3 linked regions of the Actinocatenispora thailandica genome follow. The protein of the gene in region 3 interacts with the protein of the main gene of each other region in a pairwise test. Links are inferred from orthologs where the notes say so. Each region holds a gene or a part of one and is shown on either strand. Other genes may lie near its edges. The genes, in order: rplL, Athai_RS11430 and dnaE.

Region 1 (2,831 bases), 3.2 Mb from region 3 along the record:
GCCCAGTCGCTCACCGTCGGCTGCCCCGGCACCACCGGCTGGCCCGGCGCCGGCACGAACGAGCCGGCCGGTGGGGTCACCCCGTTCGCCCGGCACCACTCGCCCGGGGCGCGCTCCGCGGGGCGAGGCAGCCCGTCGGTCGGCTGCATCTGCAGCGGGATCGGCGGCAGCATCGGCAGTTCGATGCCGGCCGCGGCCTCCGCCTCCAGCTCGCTCGCGTCCTTCTCCTCGGCCATCCCGATCGGGCCGTGCCGCTGCGCGTTCAGGAACTGCCGGACCACCGGTTCCTCGCTGGACAGCAGCATCTCCCGGGGCCCGAACATGGCCAGGTGCCGCCGGTAGATCAGGCCGATGTTGTCCGGCACCGTGCGCGCCGTGTTGATGTCGTGCGTGACGATCAGGAACGTCGCGCCGGTCTGCTGGTTGAGATCGACGATCAGGTGGTTGAGCAGCGTGGTGCGCACCGGATCGAGGCCCGAGTCGGGCTCGTCGAACAGGATGATCTCCGGCTCCAGCACCAGCGCCCGGGCCAGCCCGGCCCGCTTGCGCATCCCGCCGGAGATCTCGCCCGGCAGCTTCCCCTCGTCACCGGCCAGCCCGACCAGGTCGAGCTTCTCCATCACGATGTCGCGGACCGCCGACTCCGACTTGCGGGTGTGCTCGCGCAGCGGGAACGCCACGTTGTCGTACAGGTTCATCGAGCCGAACAGCGCGCCGTCCTGGAACAGCACCCCGAACAGCTTGCGCACCTCGTACAGGTCGCGCTCGGACAGTTCGGGCAGGTCCCGGCCCTCGATCCAGATGTGCCCGCGGTCCGGCCGCAGCAGCCCGACCAGCGTCTTCAGGAACACCGACTTGCCGGTACCGGAGGGGCCGAGCAGCACGGAGATCTCGCCCTCGGGCAGCGTGAAGCTGACGTCCGCCCAGATGTTCTGCCGACCGAAGGACTTCGTCAGCCCGTCGATCTGCACCTCGACGCCCACGCGTACTTCCTTCCCGACGTGGTCACCGCTGCGGCCGTGGCACGGCCGGCGCAGCCTCGATATGGCCCGGTCTCGGCGATCCGCCGGTACCGGAGAGGCCGCGGAGCCGGTAGTGACGCGAACAAGTTAACTTCCGAGTAACGTCTAAGTCGAGCCGTACGTCATGATTCTCTCGACGTAGCGCACCAGTCGCGATCTTTCGTAGCTCTCCGTAGCTTCCGGACAGATCGAGCGTGACCGCGGTGCCCGGCTTGCCCTACAACGTTACGTGACCTGGGCCACCGTCACCCATTCCCCCGGCACTCCCCGGCGCCCGGCCCACTCGCCCGGCGCTTTCCCGGCGCCCGACCCACTCGCCCGGCCGACTCCGTCCGGCCCGCTCCGTCCGGACAGCAAAAGGCGGCCGCCCCCGGTGGGGACGGCCGCCTTCGTGCTCGCGGCCGGCTGGCCGCAGCGGAACCGCGGTGCGGACCCTTACTTCAGGGTCACCTTGCCGCCGGCAGCCTCGAGCTGCTCCTTGGCCTTCTCCGCGGCCTCCTTGGTGACCTTCTCCAGGATCGCCTTCGGCGCGCCCTCGACCACGTCCTTGGCCTCCTTCAGGCCCAGGCTGGTCAGCGCGCGCACCTCCTTGATGACCTGGATCTTCTTGTCGCCGGCCGAGTCGAGGATGACGTCGAACTCGTCCTGCTCGACGGCGGCCTCGACCGGAGCGGCGCCGCCGCCCACGGCCGCGACGGCGACCGGAGCAGCCGCGGTGACCTCGAAGGTCTCCTCGAACTGCTTCACGAACTCGGACAGCTCGATCAGCGTCATCTCCTTGAACGCGTCGAGCAGCTCTTCGGTGCTGAGCTTCGCCATGATGGCGGATTCCTTTCCTACTCCACGACCGTGTCGCGGTATGTCTGTCGTCGCGAACCACTCGCGGCGGATTCCCACTGCCGCAACCGGATCGCGGCGAGTTCTTCGAACATGGCGACGGCCGGTGCGACCGTCAGGCGGCGACGCCGCCGTTCCTGCGGAACCGCATCACGCAGCGCGATGCGTTCCGAGGTCAGGCAGCTTCGTCGGACTGCTTGTCGGCAAGGGCCTGAGCGAGCCGCGCCGTCTTCGACAGCGGGGCCTGGAACAGGCTCGCGGCCTTGGACATGCTGCCCTTCATGGCACCAGCCAGCTTGGCGAGGAGCACCTCGCGGGACTCCAGGTCGGCCAGCTTGTTGACGTCGTCCGCGGTGAGGGCCTTGCCCTCGAAGACGCCGCCCTTGATGACCAGCGCGGGGTTGTCCTTCGCGAAGTTGCGCAGCCCCTTGGCCGCGTCGACCACGTCGCCGTTGACGAACGTGACCGCCGTCGGGCCGACGAACAGCGCGTCGAGGCCCTCGACGCCGGCCTCGTTCGCCGCGATCTTCACCAGCGTGTTCTTCGCGACGCGGTAGTGCGCGTCCTCACCCAGGGCGCGCCGCAGGTCGGTGATCTGCGAAACGCTCAGCCCGCGGTACTCGGTGATCACGGTCGCCGAGGCGGCGCGGAACCGGTCCACGATCTCGGTGACCGCAGCGGCCTTGTCCTCGCGTACTGGCTTGGTCCGGCCATGTGTGTCCGCCATGTCCCTCCTCTCATGCATGCTCGGGCCGGTCTCGTCGAAGGCCCGGCAGACACGAGAAACGCCCCGGCGCAGGGCGCACGGGGCGAGGAACCGACTCGGTGTCCGTGACTCCGGCTCCGGGCGGCGCCACGTGGCGCGTGCCGCCCACCGGATCGGATCACCGGCACCGTCGTCATCCGGGAGCCTGGATGACCTGCGGTGTGGATCGCGACCGTCTTCCCTGCGCGGGCCGTCCGCGGTGAGCG
Region 2 (3,057 bases), 180 kb from region 3 along the record:
GCGGGGCGGCCGGCGGGCCCGGTCCAGTACCGCGCCGAGGACCGGTCCACCGGCGGCGGTGGCGGCGGTCAGGGCACCGATCACCAGACCGGCGGACCAGGTGGAGCCCGTGGCGGCGAGGCCGAGCAGCACCAGGGCGGGGCCGGACGCCTCGTCCCCGGTGCGGGCCGCCGTGGCGCCGGCGAGGTACCGGATCAGCCCGTAACGCCTTCTCACCGACTAGACGTTACACTGATGCGCATGGATGGAGTCCGGTGGACGGCAGGGTCGGCGCCGGCCGACGCGGCGCAACGGGCGGCCGACCTGCTGGTCGAGCTGCGTTCCGCGGAACCCGACCCGGCCGGCCGAATCGCCGCCGTGCTCGGCGAGCACGGCGAGACCGGCGTCCGGCTCACCCCGGCCGACCTCGACGAACTGCGCGCCGCGGCCGAGCCGGTGGCCGCCGTGTTCGCCGCGCCCGACACCACCACCGCGGCCGCCGCGCTCAACGCCCTGTTCGCCCGGCACGCCGGGCCGCCCCGGCTCACCTCGCACGGCGGTACCGCCTGGCACCTGCACGTCGACGCGGACGACGACGGCGGCTGGGGCGAGTGGTTCGTCACCTCGTCCGGGCTGGCGCTCGCCGTGCTGCTGGCCGAACGGCAGGCACCACCCGGCGGGGTGTGCGCCGCACCCGGCTGCGGCGCACCGTTCGTCGCGCACGGCGCGGGCTCCCCCCGGCGCTACTGCTCGGCCCGGTGCGCCACCCGGGTACGCGTCGCGCGGCACCGGGCCGGCGGCTGAGCCGGCCGATCCGCGCCGACCCGACACCGCGCCCGTCGGCGCGGCCGCCGCGCCGGCACCCGCCCGTACGGGCCGGGGCTGAAGCGAGGATCGGCGCGTACCGACCGGCCACGCCCTAAGGTGACGCCATGACGAGCACAGGGTCCGATCCGCTGGTGGCGCGGATGCACGAGTTCGGCACGACAGTCTTCGCCGAGATGTCGGCGCTCGCGGTGTGTACCGGTGCGATCAACCTCGGGCAGGGGTTCCCGGACACCGACGGGCCGGCGGAGATGCTCGCCGCCGCGACCGCGGCGATCCGGGACGGGCACAACCAGTACCCGCCCGGGCCCGGAGTACCGGAACTGCGTGCCGCCATCGCCGAGCAGCAGCAGCGCGACTGGCACCTCGAGTACGACCCGGACGGCGAGATCGTGGTGACCGCCGGGGCCACCGAGGCGATCGCGGCGGCGATCCTCGGCCTGTGCGAGACCGGCGACGAGGTGGTCTGCTTCGAGCCCTACTACGACTCGTACGCGGCGTCGATCGCGCTGGCGCACGCGGTGCGCCGACCCGTGACCCTGCGGCCGGGGCCGGACGGCTACACCTTCGACCCGGACGAGTTGCGCGCCGCGTTCGGCCCGCGCACCCGGGTGCTGCTGCTCAACTCGCCGCACAACCCGACCGGCAAGGTGTTCACCCCGGCCGAACTCTCGCTGATCGCGCAGCTGTGCCAGGAACACGACGTGTACGCGGTGACCGACGAGGTGTACGAGCATCTGGTCTTCATCGACTCGGCCGCGCCGCACGTGCCCCTCGCCGCCCTGCCGGGCATGTGGGAGCGCACGATCCGCATCTCCTCGGCCGGCAAGAGCTTCTCCTGCACCGGGTGGAAGGTCGGCTGGGCCAGCGGGCCCGCCCGGCTGGTCTCGGCGGTACTGCGGGTCAAGCAGTTCCTGACCTTCGTCAACGCCGGGCCGCTGCAGCCCGCCGTCGCGGTCGCGCTACGGCTGCCGCCCAGCTACCTGACCGGGGTGCGGGACCGGCTGCAGGCCGGCCGGGACCTGCTCGCCGCCGGGCTCGCCGAGGCGGGCTTCGGGGTGCACCCCTCCTCCGGCACGTACTTCCTGACCGCCGACATCGGCGCGCTCGGCGGCCGGGACGGGATCGAGTTCTGCCGGGCGCTGCCCGAACGGTGCGGCGTGGTGGCGGTGCCGACCCAGGTGTTCTACGACAACCAGGAGGTAGGCCGGCGCGTCGTCCGGTTCGCCTGCTCCAAGCGCCCCGAGGTACTCGCCGAGGCGGCGGACCGGTTGCGCACCCTCGCCAGCTAGCGCCCGGGCCGCCGGTCCGGGCGAGGCCGATGCCCGGCAGGCAGCCCGGGCGCGGCGGTTCTCCGGCTCTCGGCCCGAGCGAAGCGGTTCCCCCGCTCTCGGCCCGAGCGAAGCGGTTCCCCGGCTCTCGGCCCGGGTGCGGGCCGCGCAGGTGTTCGGGCCCGGGCTGGTCCCGGTCGAACCTGACTCCGGCCCCGTGGGCAGGCACATGACGGCACCCTTAGCACACCGCTGCACGTTTCATGGCTTGTTGTCCACAGCCACCGTGGTTATCCACAGTTTGCGATGAGGTGGTGGCGGCCGGTGCCGTTTGGGGCGACGCTGCCCGGGTGGGACGTATCAGCGGATCGACGCACCGAACGCAACATGCCAGCCCGCACCGCCGCGGGACCGTCACCCAGGATCCGGCCAGCCCGCCGACACGCCGACCGACGGCGGCCGGCCCAGGCCAAGGGCAAGGGCAAGGGCAAGGGCAAGGGCAAGGCGAGTGTCGGTCCAGCCCCGACCGGCCGACATCGGGCTGGGCAGATCTGGGCTGGGCCGCGGGCGACGATTGGATCGCCGCCCCGGACATCCCGCTGCGGCCGCGGCTGGTGCCGGCGCTACCCGACGAGCCGGCCGGGACACTGCGGCGCTGGGCGCAACGGCTCCCGGTGGGGCGACTCTGGTCGCCGCGCCACGGGACCAGGCGGGAGGCCGCGCCGTCGGTGCGGCTCGGCGGGACAGTCGGGGCGGTGTCCGGGGATCCCAACCGGGCCCTGCGCGCCGTGGCCCGCCCGAACGGTGCCGGCCCGGCCCGGCACGGCCCGCGCCGGCTACGGCTCGTACGACCCGCTGTGGTGGCGCGGGAAGCGATCCGTCCCATGGTTCCGCGCCACCCGCAGGGTGCGGACCGACCGGTGGTTCCGGACCACCCGCAGCCCCGGGACAGACCGGTGGTCTCGCCCGGCGCGAATGTCGC
Region 3 (4,280 bases):
CAAGCACTTCGGCTCGCGTACCCGGACCTCGATCGTGGTGCCCTACGACGTGTCGCTGGAGCCCGGTTCGACCATCGAGTACTCGCAGCTGGCTCCCGCCACCCGGATGGCCTGGCTGTACGCCGGGGTCGCGATCAGCGAGGGCTTCGAACCCGGCCGGTGACCGCGGCGGCCGGTCGCGGGTGGCGGTTGCCACGTCCGCGGGCCCCCGGGCGTGCCGGCCGGCAGCGGCGGCGTTCGGGGCGATAGGTTTTCTGTCGGACCCCGCTCCTAACGTGGTGGGGTCGCCGGGAGTGCGGCCATACACCTCCCGGCACGGCCGCGGTCGCCGCCTGGCGCCGGCCGCACGCGGGGTTGTCCAGGTGAATACGAGGGGGGCGAGGCGCGCCATGTCGGCGTCCGGGTTCGCACATCTGCACGTGCACACCGAATACTCGATGTTGGATGGCGCGGCCCGCCTGAAGCCGCTGTTGGCCGAGGTCCAGCGGCAGGGCATGGACTCGATCGCGATGACCGACCACGGCAACATGTACGGGGCGTACGCGTTCTACCAGGAGGCGACGAAGACCGGCGTGAAGCCGATCCTCGGCATCGAGGCCTACCTGGCGCCCGGCGACCGGTCGTACAAGCAGCCGGTTCGGTGGGGTCGTCCGGACCAGCGCAGCGACGACGTCTCCGGTGGCGGTGCGTACACGCACATGACCATGTGGGCGGAGAACGCCACCGGCCTGCGCAACCTGTTCACGCTGTCCAGCCGGGCGTCGATCGAGGGCTACTACTACAAGCCCCGGATGGACACCGAGCTGATCTCGGGGCACACCGAGGGCATCATCGCCACCACCGGCTGCCCGTCCGGGGAGATCCAGACCCGGCTGCGGCTCGGTCAGGAGGAGGAGGCGTACGCGGCGGCCGAGCGCTACCTGGAGATCTTCGGCCGGGACAACTTCTTCCTGGAGCTGATGGACCACGGGCTCGACATCGAGAAGCGGGTCCGCACCGGGCTGCTCGACATCGGCAAGCGGTTCGACCTGCGCCCGGTGATCACCAACGACTCGCACTACGTGGCCGCCGAGGACGCCAAGGCGCACGAGGCGCTGCTGTGCGTGCAGTCCGGCAGCACCCTGGACGACCCGAACCGGTTCAAGCTCGACGGCGGCGGCTACTACATCAAGTCGCCGGCGCAGATGCGCGAGCTGTGGGACTCCCAGCTTCCCGGGGCCTGCGACAACACGCTGCTGATCGCCGAGCGCGTCGGGTCGTACGAGGAGGTCTTCGCGCACCACGACCGGATGCCGCTCTTCGACGTGCCGGACGGGTACAACGCGGAGACCTGGTTGGAACACGAGGTGATGGAGGGCCTCGCGAAGCGGTTCCCGGGCGGCATCCCGGACGGCCACCGGGAGCGCGCCAACTACGAGCTGAGCGTCATCAACCGGATGGGCTTCCCGGCGTACTTCCTGGTCGTGGCCGACCTGGTGCGACACGCCAAGGAGTCCGGGATCTACGCCGGGCCGGGCCGCGGGTCGGCGGTGGGCGCCCTCGTGGCGTACGCGCTGGGCATCACCGCGCTGGACCCGATTCCGCTGGGCCTGCTGTTCGAGCGGTTCCTCAATCCCGAACGCATCTCGATGCCCGACATCGACCTGGACTTCGACGACCGCCGCCGCGGCGAGATGATCGACTACGCGGTCGCGAAGTACGGCGCGGACAAGATCGCCCAGGTCATCACGTTCGGCACGATCAAGACGAAGGCGGCACTCAAGGACGCGGCGCGGATCCACTTCGGCCAGCCGGGCTTCTCCATCGCGGACAAGATCTCCAAGGCGCTGCCACCGCCGGTGGCGGCCAAGGACATCCCGCTGTCCGGGATCGTCGACCCGAAGCACGAGCGGTACGCGGAGGCGACCGAGGTCCGCACCCTGATCGAGACCGACCCGCAGGTCGGCAAGATCTTCGAGACCGCCCGCGGGCTGGAGGGGCTGATCCGGCAGGCCGGAGTGCACGCCTGCGCGGTGATCATGTCGTCCGAGCCGGTGATCGACTCGGTGCCGGTGTGGGCCCGGCCGCAGGACGGCGCGATGATCACCGGCTTCGACTACCCGTCGTGCGAGTCGATGGGTCTGTTGAAGATGGACTTCCTCGGCCTGCGCAACCTGACGGTCATCGGGGACGCGATCAACAACATCCGGGCCAACCGCGGCGTCGAGATCGACCTGGAGACCCTGGAGCTCGACGACAAGGCCACGTACGAGCTGATGGCGCGCGGCGAGACGCTCGGCGTGTTCCAGCTGGACGGCACCGCGATGCGGGCGCTGCTGCAACGGATGGGGCCGACCGGCTTCTCCGACGCCACCGCCGTGATCGCGCTGTACCGCCCGGGGCCGATGGCCGTCAACGCCCACCTCAACTACGCCGACCGCAAGAACGGCCGGCAGCAGATCGTGCCGATCCACCCCGAGCTGGAGGAGCCGCTGCGCGACATCCTGGCCGAGACGTACGGCCTGATCGTCTACCAGGAGCAGATCATGCTCATCGCGCAGAAGGTCGCCGGCTTCACGATGGGCCAGGCCGACATCCTGCGCAAGGCGATGGGCAAGAAGAAGAAGGAGGTGCTGGAGGAGCAGTTCGCCGCGTTCCAGAAGGGAATGCGGGAGAACAAATACTCCGACGACGCCATCCAGACGCTGTGGGACACGGTCCTGCCGTTCGCCGGGTACGCGTTCAACAAGTCGCACGCCGCCGGCTACGCGGTGGTGTCCTACTGGACCGCCTACCTGAAGGCCAACTTTCCCGCCGAGTACATGGCGGCGCTGCTGACCTCGGTCGGCGACTCGAAGGACAAGATGGCGGTCTATCTCGCCGAGTGCCGCAAGATGGGCATCAAGGTGCTGCCGCCGGATGTCAACGACTCCGACAACTACTTCACCGCCGTCGGTGCCGACATCCGGTTCGGCCTGGGTGCGGTGCGCAACGTCGGCGCCAACGTGGTCACCAGCATCATCAACACCCGCAAGCAGAAGCAGCCGTACACCTCGTTCACCGACTTCATGCAGAAGATCGAGCTGCCGGTGTGCAACAAGAGGGTGATCGAGTCGCTGATCAAGGCGGGAGCGTTCGACTCGCTGGGGCATCCGCGGCGGCCGATGCTGGAACAGCACGAGACCATGGTCGAGGCCATGACCGGGGTGAAGCGGCGCGAGGCGGAGGGCCAGTTCGACCTGTTCGGTGGGATGACCGACACCGCCTCGGACACCGTGGTGGGCATGGAGGTCGACCTGACCGGCGACGACTGGCCGCGCAAGACCGCGCTGGAGTTCGAGCGCGAGATGCTCGGACTGTACGTGTCGGGGCACCCCCTGGACGGCGCCGAGCGGGTGCTGCGCAAGAACAGCGAGCAGCGCATCGCCGACCTGGTCTCCGGCGACGTCGCGGACGGCACGTCGGTGACCATCGCCGGCATCATCTCCGCGCTGGAGCGCCGGGTCACCAAGCAGGGCAACGCGTGGGCGAAGGCGACGGTGGAGGATCTCGACGCCGGCATCGAGGTGCTGTTCTTCCCGAAGACCTACGAGTTGGTCGGGCAGTACCTCGCGCCGGACCTGACGATCGCGGTGAAGGGCCGGGTCAACCGGCGCGACCAGGAGATCAGCGTGGTCGCGATGGACCTGCGTACGCTGGAGATCACCGACGCCGACCTGGCCGCGGAGCCGGCCGTGACCATCGCCATCCAGGCCGAGCGGGTCGACCCGGACCTGGTGGGCGAGTTCAAACGCACGTTGCTGAACAACCGAGGAGAGACCGCGGTGCGGGTCAAGCTGGTCGGCCGGGAACGCAACCACCTGCTGGCCCTCGACGACACGCTGCGGGTCACGCCCGGCCCCGGCCTCACCTCCGAACTGAAGAGCCTGCTCGGCGCCGGTTGCCTCGAATAGCTGGCCGCGGGGCCCGGATCCGCCGACTTGCCTGAGGTTGGGAGAATCGCCGCGATGAAGACGACGATGCCGCGCCGACCCGGCGTGCCGCGGTGGGCGGAGGCACTCGTGCTGGTCGTCGCGGCGGTGTGTGTCGCGGCGGTCGGCGCGCCGCTCGGCCTGCTCTGGTCGGCGCTGTCCCCCCGCGCCGAGGTCATCATGACCGATCAGGGCGGGATGTACGACCTGGAGACCGAGACGTTCGCCGCGGCGGACGGGCGGCTCGCGGTGCTGACCGCGGCGACCGGCCTGGTCGCCGCGATCGTCTGCTGGGTGGTGCTGCGCCGCTACCGGGGGCCGCTGCTGCTC

Evidence for each region.
Region 1: the proteins of dnaE (region 3) and rplL interact in binary tests that used the Escherichia coli proteins (3 or more experiments, as listed by UniProt). The link is inferred for Actinocatenispora thailandica from one-to-one orthologs.
Region 2: the proteins of dnaE (region 3) and Athai_RS11430 interact in binary tests that used the Escherichia coli proteins (3 or more experiments, as listed by UniProt). The link is inferred for Actinocatenispora thailandica from one-to-one orthologs.

What each region holds. Positions count from the first base shown.
Region 1 is NZ_AP023355.1:5,962,661-5,965,491, forward strand. The notes cover bases 150-2,831. They hold rplL (50S ribosomal protein L7/L12), read right to left. Parts: upstream 1,842-2,831; coding sequence 1,458-1,841; downstream 150-1,457. Other genes in these bases: Athai_RS26645 (ABC transporter ATP-binding protein), read right to left, coding at 150-983; rplJ (50S ribosomal protein L10), read right to left, coding at 2,035-2,586. Also shown: more of Athai_RS26645, read right to left, coding at 1-149. UniProt on the Escherichia coli protein: The binding site for several of the GTPase factors involved in protein synthesis (IF-2, EF-Tu, EF-G and RF3). Is thus essential for accurate translation.
Region 2 is NZ_AP023355.1:2,568,321-2,571,377, reverse strand. What follows is about bases 96-3,003. They hold Athai_RS11430 (pyridoxal phosphate-dependent aminotransferase), read left to right. Parts: upstream 96-911; coding sequence 912-2,096; downstream 2,097-3,003. Other genes in these bases: Athai_RS11435 (CGNR zinc finger domain-containing protein), read left to right, coding at 241-783; Athai_RS11440 (MFS transporter), read right to left, coding at 96-216. Also shown: more of Athai_RS11440, read right to left, coding at 1-95. UniProt on the Escherichia coli protein: Shows aminotransferase activity with methionine and histidine as substrates, and to a lesser extent also with phenylalanine.
Region 3 is NZ_AP023355.1:2,746,685-2,750,964, forward strand. Bases 2-4,132 are described here. They hold dnaE (DNA polymerase III subunit alpha), read left to right. Parts: upstream 2-389; coding sequence 390-3,932; downstream 3,933-4,132. Other genes in these bases: Athai_RS12230 (DUF2567 domain-containing protein), read left to right, coding at 3,987-4,132. Also shown: more of Athai_RS12230, read left to right, coding at 4,133-4,280. UniProt on the Escherichia coli protein: DNA polymerase III is a complex, multichain enzyme responsible for most of the replicative synthesis in bacteria. This DNA polymerase also exhibits 3' to 5' exonuclease activity. The alpha chain is the DNA polymerase catalytic subunit.